One region of the Arthrobacter sp. KKT183 genome, then DNA from elsewhere that is predicted to be linked to it. Evidence: riboswitches for the same ligand, from Rfam matches in the RefSeq annotation. Region 1 holds a riboswitch; the other holds the start of a gene.
What was found. A riboswitch is a leader RNA that binds a small molecule or an ion and turns the genes downstream of it on or off. The one in region 1 is predicted to bind cyclic di-AMP.

Region 1 (3,796 bases):
GAGGTAAACCAACTGCCTCTCGCACACGCGGACGCACAGCTCCGCCACTCCACGTGATCTTTGCACCTCGTTATGCCTGAGCTTCCCGAGGTGGAGGTAGTGCGCAGGGGTCTCGCGCGCTGGGTTCGCGGGCGCCGCATCGAGGCGGTCGACGTCCTGGACCCCCGTTCAATCCGCCGCCATGCCCTCGGCATCGAGGATTTCATTGGAAACCTCATCGGAGCCCGCGTCAGCGATGCCGTGCGTCGGGGCAAGTTCCTCTGGCTGCCCCTTACCCTCACCGATGACGACGGCGGCTCCCGGCCTGCGCCGTCACCGGACCTGGCGTCCTCAAAGGAACTCCCGGACGGCAGGCCGCCAGTTGCGCTCATGGCTCATCTTGGAATGAGCGGCCAGTTGCTGGTCGAGGACCGCACCCAGCCGGACGAGAAGCACCTGAAGGTTCGCCTTCGGCTGTCTCCGGCTGCTGGGCCTCAGCCGGTGCCGGAGGAGCTTCGTTTCGTGGACCAGCGGATCTTCGGCGGGCTTTTTGTCACGAGCATGGTGGCAACAGCTGATGGTCTTCCCGGCGGACTGGGGGAGGACCTCGTTCCCCTGGTGCCGGTTGAAGCGACGCACATCGCACGTGACCCGCTGGACCCTGCATTCTCCTTCGAGGATTTCTACCGCAAGCTGCATTCCCGCCGCACGGGGCTCAAGCGCGCCTTGCTCGACCAGACGCTCGTCTCGGGAATCGGAAACATCTATGCCGACGAATCATTGTGGGCAGCGAAGCTGCACTACGCCCGCCCCACTGACACCCTTCGGCGTGCAGAAGCCTCGCGACTGGTCGAGTCGTGTAGGGACGTCATGATCCGGGCGCTCGAGGCAGGCGGCACCAGCTTCGATTCGCTTTACGTAAACGTGAACGGCGCGTCCGGATACTTTGAGCGCGCGCTGAACGCCTACGGGCGGGAGCGGGAGCCCTGTCGGCGATGCTTCGAGAATGGTTTGGATTCCCTGATCCGGCGCGACACCTTCATGAACCGGTCCTCATACACGTGCCCCAGGTGCCAGCCACGGCCGCGTAACGGACGCTGGTGAGCGGCTCCGACGTGACAAAAGTAAGTAAGCTGACTAGATTCGATATCTCAGTATCTCAGTACCCGACACGTCAGGAGTATCGCGATGAAGAACAAGTTGGTTTTTGCAGCAGGTATGGCAGCAGGCTACGTTCTGGGCGCCCGGGCCGGTCGTGCAAGCTATGAGCAGATCAAAGTGAAGGCCAACGAGCTCTGGAACAACCCGAAGGTCCAGGACAAGGTTTCCCAGGCATCGGAGACGGTAAAAACGAAGGCTCCGGAGGTTCAGGCGCAGGCAGAGCAGGCCCTGAAAAAGGCGCAGTCAGCCATGCACCGCAATGGCGATCAGGACGGCCCCAAAAGCGCGCAGGACGAGTACAAAATCTAATCCGGCGCGGCTGAACCGGCGTTTCTCGTGATTGAAATGTGACATCCAGTCCGAAAGAATGTAACGTTATGGACACGCCGGGCTCAAAAGCCCGGCTTCCTTCTGGTGGATTGCCTAATCCTGCCGCCGTCGGAAGGTCCGTTCGCTACACACTGCGGCAGGAGCGGGGGAACCAGATAGCGGGCTTCTTCAGAAGTCCTAGGGGTGAAGACTCACCGGTCCAAGACCGGTAGTCCGGCTGGCTCCCATCCGAATCCGACAGCTAACTCCGCCGGCATTGGGAGAGGCTATTTCCGTGTCCAAAAACCGTCATATCGCACGCCACCGTGCAACCCCGCCCAGCACCATGCAGGTCGTTTCCAAGGCAGTGAGCTCACACGCCGGCACCGTTGGCCGCCCAGCAGCCGTTGTTGTAGCAGCTTCCGGAATCATGTTCGGAGCGGCCCTGCCAGCAAGCGCGGGCACCACCACTTACACCCCAGCACCGTCAGTTGAGGCCAACGTCCAGGCTGCAGCCGCTCCTGTGGCCCCGGCAGCTCCGGTTGCTCCGGCTCCCGTGGCGCCGGCTCCGGCCGTCAATGCTCCTACCCACACTGTGCAGTCCGGGGACACTCTCGGCTCGATCGCAGCGAACTATGGCGTCAGCCTGGACGCCGTGTTCGCTGCTAACGGCCTCGGCTGGGATTCGATCATTTACCCGGGTCAGGTCATCAGCCTCTCCGGTAGCGCTGCTGCCGCTCCGGCTCCTGCCGCAGCTCCGGTACAGCAGATTCAGGTAGCAGCTCCGGCAGCCGCGCCTGCAGTGCAGGTACAGGCAGCTGCTGTTGCTCCGGCACCGGTCGAGACCAGCACCATCATCAGCCTTGCCTCCAGCAACATCCAGGTTGCAGACAACTCGGGCAGCGCCAGCGGCGCAGGCATCCTCGCGTCGGCTCGGGCCCAGCTCGCAGCCGGTGCTATCCAGGATTGCACCGTGCTCCTCGAAAAGGCCCTTGGTACGGGCGATCTCGGACCGGCACAGTTCGCTGGCTACGGTACCCCGGTTAGCACACCTGCACCGGGCGACATTGTCATCACGGGCGGACACGTAGCCGTCTACGCTGGCAACGGCCAGGTCATCAGCAGCGGAATGAATGGTGCAAACCTCACCATGCAGCACCCGCTGAGCGATCTGCCGGGCGCCTACTTCGTGCGCGTCTAATCTTCGCCTTAGTCTCTCGTCGCTGGGGAGGACCTGTAAAGGTCCTTCCCAGCGGCATTTAATGAACCAACGCGACAGGGAACAGGCTGACCAGGCTGAGGGTCCGATCGCAAACCGTCAGTTATCTGAACATCAGTGCCTGATGCGCGACGCTGAATCGCCATAGTGCGCGGCGAGGCGTGCAAAACCCTCGTCCAGGCTCACCTCCGGAGTCCAGCCAAGCAGGGACCTGGTGTGCCGCTGGTCGAACCAATGGGCCGTTGACAACTGCTCCGCGAGGAAGCGGGTCATGGGAGGCTCGCTGTCGGCCTTGGAAGCGCGCCAGATACTTTCGACGACGCTGCCGGCCGCTCTGCCTGCCCAGCCTGGGATCGATCTCCGGGGTTCCCGGACGCCGCCGGCGGAGCAAATGCGGGTGAGGAGCTCACCGATCGGGCGCGGTTCACCGTTCGTGATGACCAGCGGGGATCCGGAGATGTACTCCATCCGGTCAAGGGCGGCAGCGATGGCCGACGCCGCATTGTCCACGTAGGTTGTGTCAACGAGCGCGGTTCCACCGGCAAGCAGTGGCAGCCTGCCCGCGCGGGCCCGGCTGAGTACCCGCTCTACCAGCTGGGTGTCACCGGGTCCCCAGACAATATGGGGGCGCAGAACCGCGACCGGCATCTGGCCGTCGTTCGCCTCGAGAGCAAGGATCTCCGCCTGCGCCTTGGTGCGCGCATAGGATCCGCGGGCGAGCTCCGGCTGAGCCGGCCCGGCAACCGCGCCAACCAGCGACGCTCCGGTGTGGGCCACTGACGGCGAGGAAACGTGCACGAAGTGCTGAACGCCCGCGGACCGGGCCGCAGCCAGGAGCCCAGCTGTGCCGAGCACATTGGTGCGGTAGAAAGCATCCGGATTGCCGGTGACAGACACCTTTGCCGCGAGGTGAATGACGGCGTCGACCCCCGCGACAGCGTTCGCAAGGGCGGAACCGTCAGCGAGGTCACCTGCTAGGTCCTCCGCGCCCGGCACACCGGAGGGACGCCGCTGGAAGGTCCTGACATCGCGGCCGTTGCGCAGGAGCAGGGACGCCACCGCGCCGCCCAGCATCCCGCTGGCACCGGTGACGAGGACCTTCACGGCCTCTTCCTCCCACGCCCCTGG
Region 2 (3,796 bases), 480 kb from region 1:
CAGGGTCACCAACTCCTGGATCCGAAGCGGGAATGGCCGAAACGGCGCTGCGTCCGAAGGTTACCTCCGCCTGAGGATCAGCCGTGACCTTCTCCGGTGATGCGGCGGGGCTGGCCTGGATCGTAGGCTCTGCGCTGGCGCTTCCCTGCGCGGGGAGGATCACGCCGCTAAGCAGTCCGGCTGCACCCAGAACCATCGCTGTAGGTTTTATCCAATGCCCAGTAGTCGCGGTGGCTGGGGCTGCCGCCCGGCGACCATGCTTCGGACGGCGCTCCGCCGCCCGTCGGCCATGCGGCGCTGGTTGCGCACGGCGGCGGCCGGCGGTCTTGTGTGAGGACAAGAAGATTCCTTTCCGAACGCCGCTGAAGTTAGCTGTCGGATTCGGGCAAGGAACCAGCCCGGCCGTTCCAGTTCAAAACACTGGAATGGCTTCACCCCAAGGCAGCACAAAGGCCGCCACAAGAAGTGGGTCCTCCACCCCTGCCGGAATACGAACGGTACTGGATTCCCGGCAGGGTTAGGCGTTGAAACCAGCGTCACCAACTGATCTCGGCGACGAAGTCACTCTACAGGGACGGCTGTATAGTTACAATTTCGTAACCTGTTGAGAGTGGGACTCAATTGCAGCCCATCCACCTGCAGACGCGGCACCTACCAACAGAGAAAAACTGATGCGGAACAACTGCTAGCTTTCAGGTCAGGACCGAAGAACCTCTGAGGCTCCATCGGCAATCCGGCCCAACACAGTCAGCACCCTTGCTTTGCTCTGCCGTGGATCCTTCGATAGTGAGTAAGTTAGGCTGGCTCCGTGCCCGGTTCCGGGCATGCAGATGCCGATGACCCGGCGCCCTAGCCACCATGGTCATCGGCATCTGGTTCAACCTGCGTAGCCTGGCGTGATCAATTCCGCCAGCGCCCCTGTCGGTCCGCTCGCTTGGGTCTCCTTGCCCACTTTGACACCGCAAGGGCCGGAAGCGTCCGTCCTCAAGCAATCGATGAGGGACCGGAATGGGCACGCGTAGGGGTGTGGCAAGCTGTTGACCATGTCCGAAGTTTCCGCACCGCCATCCGCGATCCTTTACGACGAACGGTTGTGGCCGACGCCGTTTGTGTGGGTGCTTGCCTCAGGAGTGGCAGGAGCGTCGATCCTGGTGTTTGCACCGATCAGCATGCTGACCGGGATTATTGCCTGCATCCTGATCTTCCTCATCATTACCGCTCTCCTGGTGCTGTCTACCCCGCGGATCACTGTGACCACCAGCTCACTGGATGTTGGCCGTGCCCACATCGACCGGAAGTACCTGGGTGCGGCACGTTCCTATGTGAAACAGGAGGCCACCCATCAGCGCGGACCGGCGCTGAACGCCCTGGCGTATCTATGTATCCGCGGCTGGATCGACCCCGTCGTACGGATCGAGATAAAAGACGACGAAGACCACACCCCCTACTGGCTGGCATCAACCAGACGTCCAACTGAACTCGTCAAAGCTTTAGACCCCGCCCTACCGGAACACCGCCACGGCTCATAAGCTGCGCCTCTTCGTGAAGAGTGGCAGAAGAACCCCCGTTCGTGACGGTCCGGAAAAGCCACTGAAGTACCGAACCTGAAACGAATTCCAGGACAGGGCGATATGCCGAACCAGAGCTATACCGAGAAGGGTCTGAAAACTTTGAGGGCCAACGTTGTGTTGCCGTTATTGAAATGTGACAGGCAAGGACGCGACGGATATGATTCTCGCGGTGTCTTGGACTCGATGCGGGCGACACCCCTCCAGCAGATTGCCTAACTCTGTCGCTGGTGGAGGTCCGTCCTGAAACAGAACACGGCAGAGGCGGGGGAACCGAACGTTGGGTTTCGAAAGAAGCCCTAGGGGTTAAGGTGAAAGCGGCACTCATTCTCAGTGCTGTGGTACGCCCGGGTGGCTCCCATCCGAATCCGACAGCTAACTTCGCAGGCATTGGGAGAGGCTAGCCATGTCAAAAAATCGCCACACCGCGCGCCACCGCGCCGTCCCCACGAGCCCTCTGCACCACGTTGCTAAAGCGGCATCGGCGGGAGTGGGAACAGTAGGACGTCCGGCGGCGGTAGCCGTTGCTGTATCGGGTCTGGTGCTCGGGTCGATATTGCCGGCCCACGCCGGAGCGACCACCACCTCCTCCACCACGCCGCAGCAAACCCTCGATACAGCGGTCACCGAAACCGTGGGCGCGGCTTCTGCCGCTGCAGCAGTAGCAACGGGAGGTGCCACTCACATCGTTCAGCCTGGTGACACCCTCGGAAAGATCGCAGCCTCTTACGGTGTGAGCTTGGAAACGATCTTCGCTGTCAACGGGCTCGGCTGGGAATCCCTCATCTACCCCGGTGACGTCATCGCCCTGACAGGCGCCGCCAACGGCGTGAACGGTGTCACGGCGCCGGCAGCACCTGCGAGGGTGGAAACCAGCACCATGGGCATTACGACGGCGGCCAGCACCATTGAACGCGCACCCGCTCAGGCATCGAGCACTGTAGCGGCAAGCGGTGTCGGTGCGGCGCTGGTTGCTTCGGCTTACGCGCAGATGGGTGCTACCCAGGACTGCACGATCCTCGTTGAGGTAGCTCTGCGCTCGATCGGTAAGTCCGTCGGTGACTTGGCCCCTGAGCAGTTCTACCAGTATGGAACGGTCGTCGGATCCCCTGCCCCCGGCGACCTCGTTATCCGGCCAGGGCACGTCGCCATCTACGTCGGCAACGGGCAGGTCATCAGCAGCGGGATGAACGGCATGAACGCCACCATCCTGCATCCGCTGTCAGATCTGGCCGGGTCCTCCTTCGTCCGGGTCAACGCATAGCCACTAACCCCTGGCCAGCAGCACTCGAGTCCTCGCGGGTCCATCCCGGTCATGGGTGATGGGAATCGGATATCCGGCAGCGGGCACAGGGGACGGTTACCTAGCCGTCCCCTGTGCCGCTTCCTTGCTAGGTGTCTGCGGGTTCGTGGGCGCCAGGGAAGGGTGGAAGCGCCGTCGCTTCGTCCCAGCGGCTGGGACCGGCTTTTATGGGGTCGTTCTCTTGGGGTTCGAGAGCGGCGGTGCCGACGCGGAACTGGACCATCATGTCGTGGTCTTCGTGCGGAAGGTTGTGGCAATGGATCATGTAACGGCCGCGGTGGGGCCCGAATTTCATAAGCAGGTGCACGGTTTCCCCTTCACCGACGTAGACGACGTCCTTGGGCCCTTGCTCGTAGGAGTAGGTGGCCCGATCTTCCCCGCCGATGATCTTGAAGTCCACCAAATGGATGTGCATGGGGTGGAACCAGCCGCCGCTGGAGTTTTCGAATTCCCAGATTTCGGTGCTGTTCAGTTCGGGGTTGGCGACGATCCGTCGGTAGTTGCTCTCCACAACGTCAGCCCACGTTTGACCGTCAATGGTCCACTTGTCGGTGAGGTCATCGCGCTTGAGCCTGAAGTGCCGCCGGATCATGGCGTCGGTGGGCTTCAGCGCCATCACTTCGTTCCCCGGATCCAATTCGCCCGGAAGGGTGTTCCAGGTCGGGTCGCTGGTGTCGACAGGAGCATCGACGACGTCGAAAGCCATCACCTTACCGGTGTGGTCGTAGTCAATGTTGTTGTCGTTGGATAGATTTACGAGTTCGACGCGTTGCCCGGGCTGATAGTTGCGGAAGTCAATCAGGACTTCGTAGCGTTCACCGCTGGCGTGACGCCACTGGGAGACGGTTTGCGCGCGGGGCATGAGGCCCCCGTCTGTGGCAACCATGACGACCGGGTCGCCGGTACTGAGCCGGAACCGGAAGGA

Region 2: another riboswitch for cyclic di-AMP. It lies ahead of ACZ2GY_RS07540 (LysM peptidoglycan-binding domain-containing protein); the one in region 1 lies ahead of ACZ2GY_RS09850 (LysM peptidoglycan-binding domain-containing protein).

The regions. Positions count from the first base shown of each region.
Region 1 covers NZ_CM145770.1:2,065,921-2,069,716, reverse strand. The annotation lists gene rnc (ribonuclease III) at 1-57, shown strand, start outside; gene mutM (bifunctional DNA-formamidopyrimidine glycosylase/DNA-(apurinic or apyrimidinic site) lyase) at 73-1,083, shown strand; gene ACZ2GY_RS09855 (hypothetical protein) at 1,168-1,449, shown strand; cyclic di-AMP (ydaO/yuaA leader) riboswitch at 1,561-1,740, shown strand; gene ACZ2GY_RS09850 (LysM peptidoglycan-binding domain-containing protein) at 1,745-2,650, shown strand; gene ACZ2GY_RS09845 (NAD-dependent epimerase/dehydratase family protein) at 2,783-3,772, opposite strand; gene ACZ2GY_RS09840 (alpha/beta fold hydrolase) at 3,769-3,796, opposite strand, start outside.
Region 2 covers NZ_CM145770.1:1,581,318-1,585,113, reverse strand. The annotation lists gene ACZ2GY_RS07550 (M23 family metallopeptidase) at 1-340, opposite strand, end outside; cyclic di-AMP (ydaO/yuaA leader) riboswitch at 344-534, opposite strand; gene ACZ2GY_RS07545 (DUF3093 domain-containing protein) at 1,044-1,529, shown strand; cyclic di-AMP (ydaO/yuaA leader) riboswitch at 1,806-1,972, shown strand; gene ACZ2GY_RS07540 (LysM peptidoglycan-binding domain-containing protein) at 1,975-2,832, shown strand; gene ACZ2GY_RS07535 (multicopper oxidase family protein) at 2,960-3,796, opposite strand, start outside.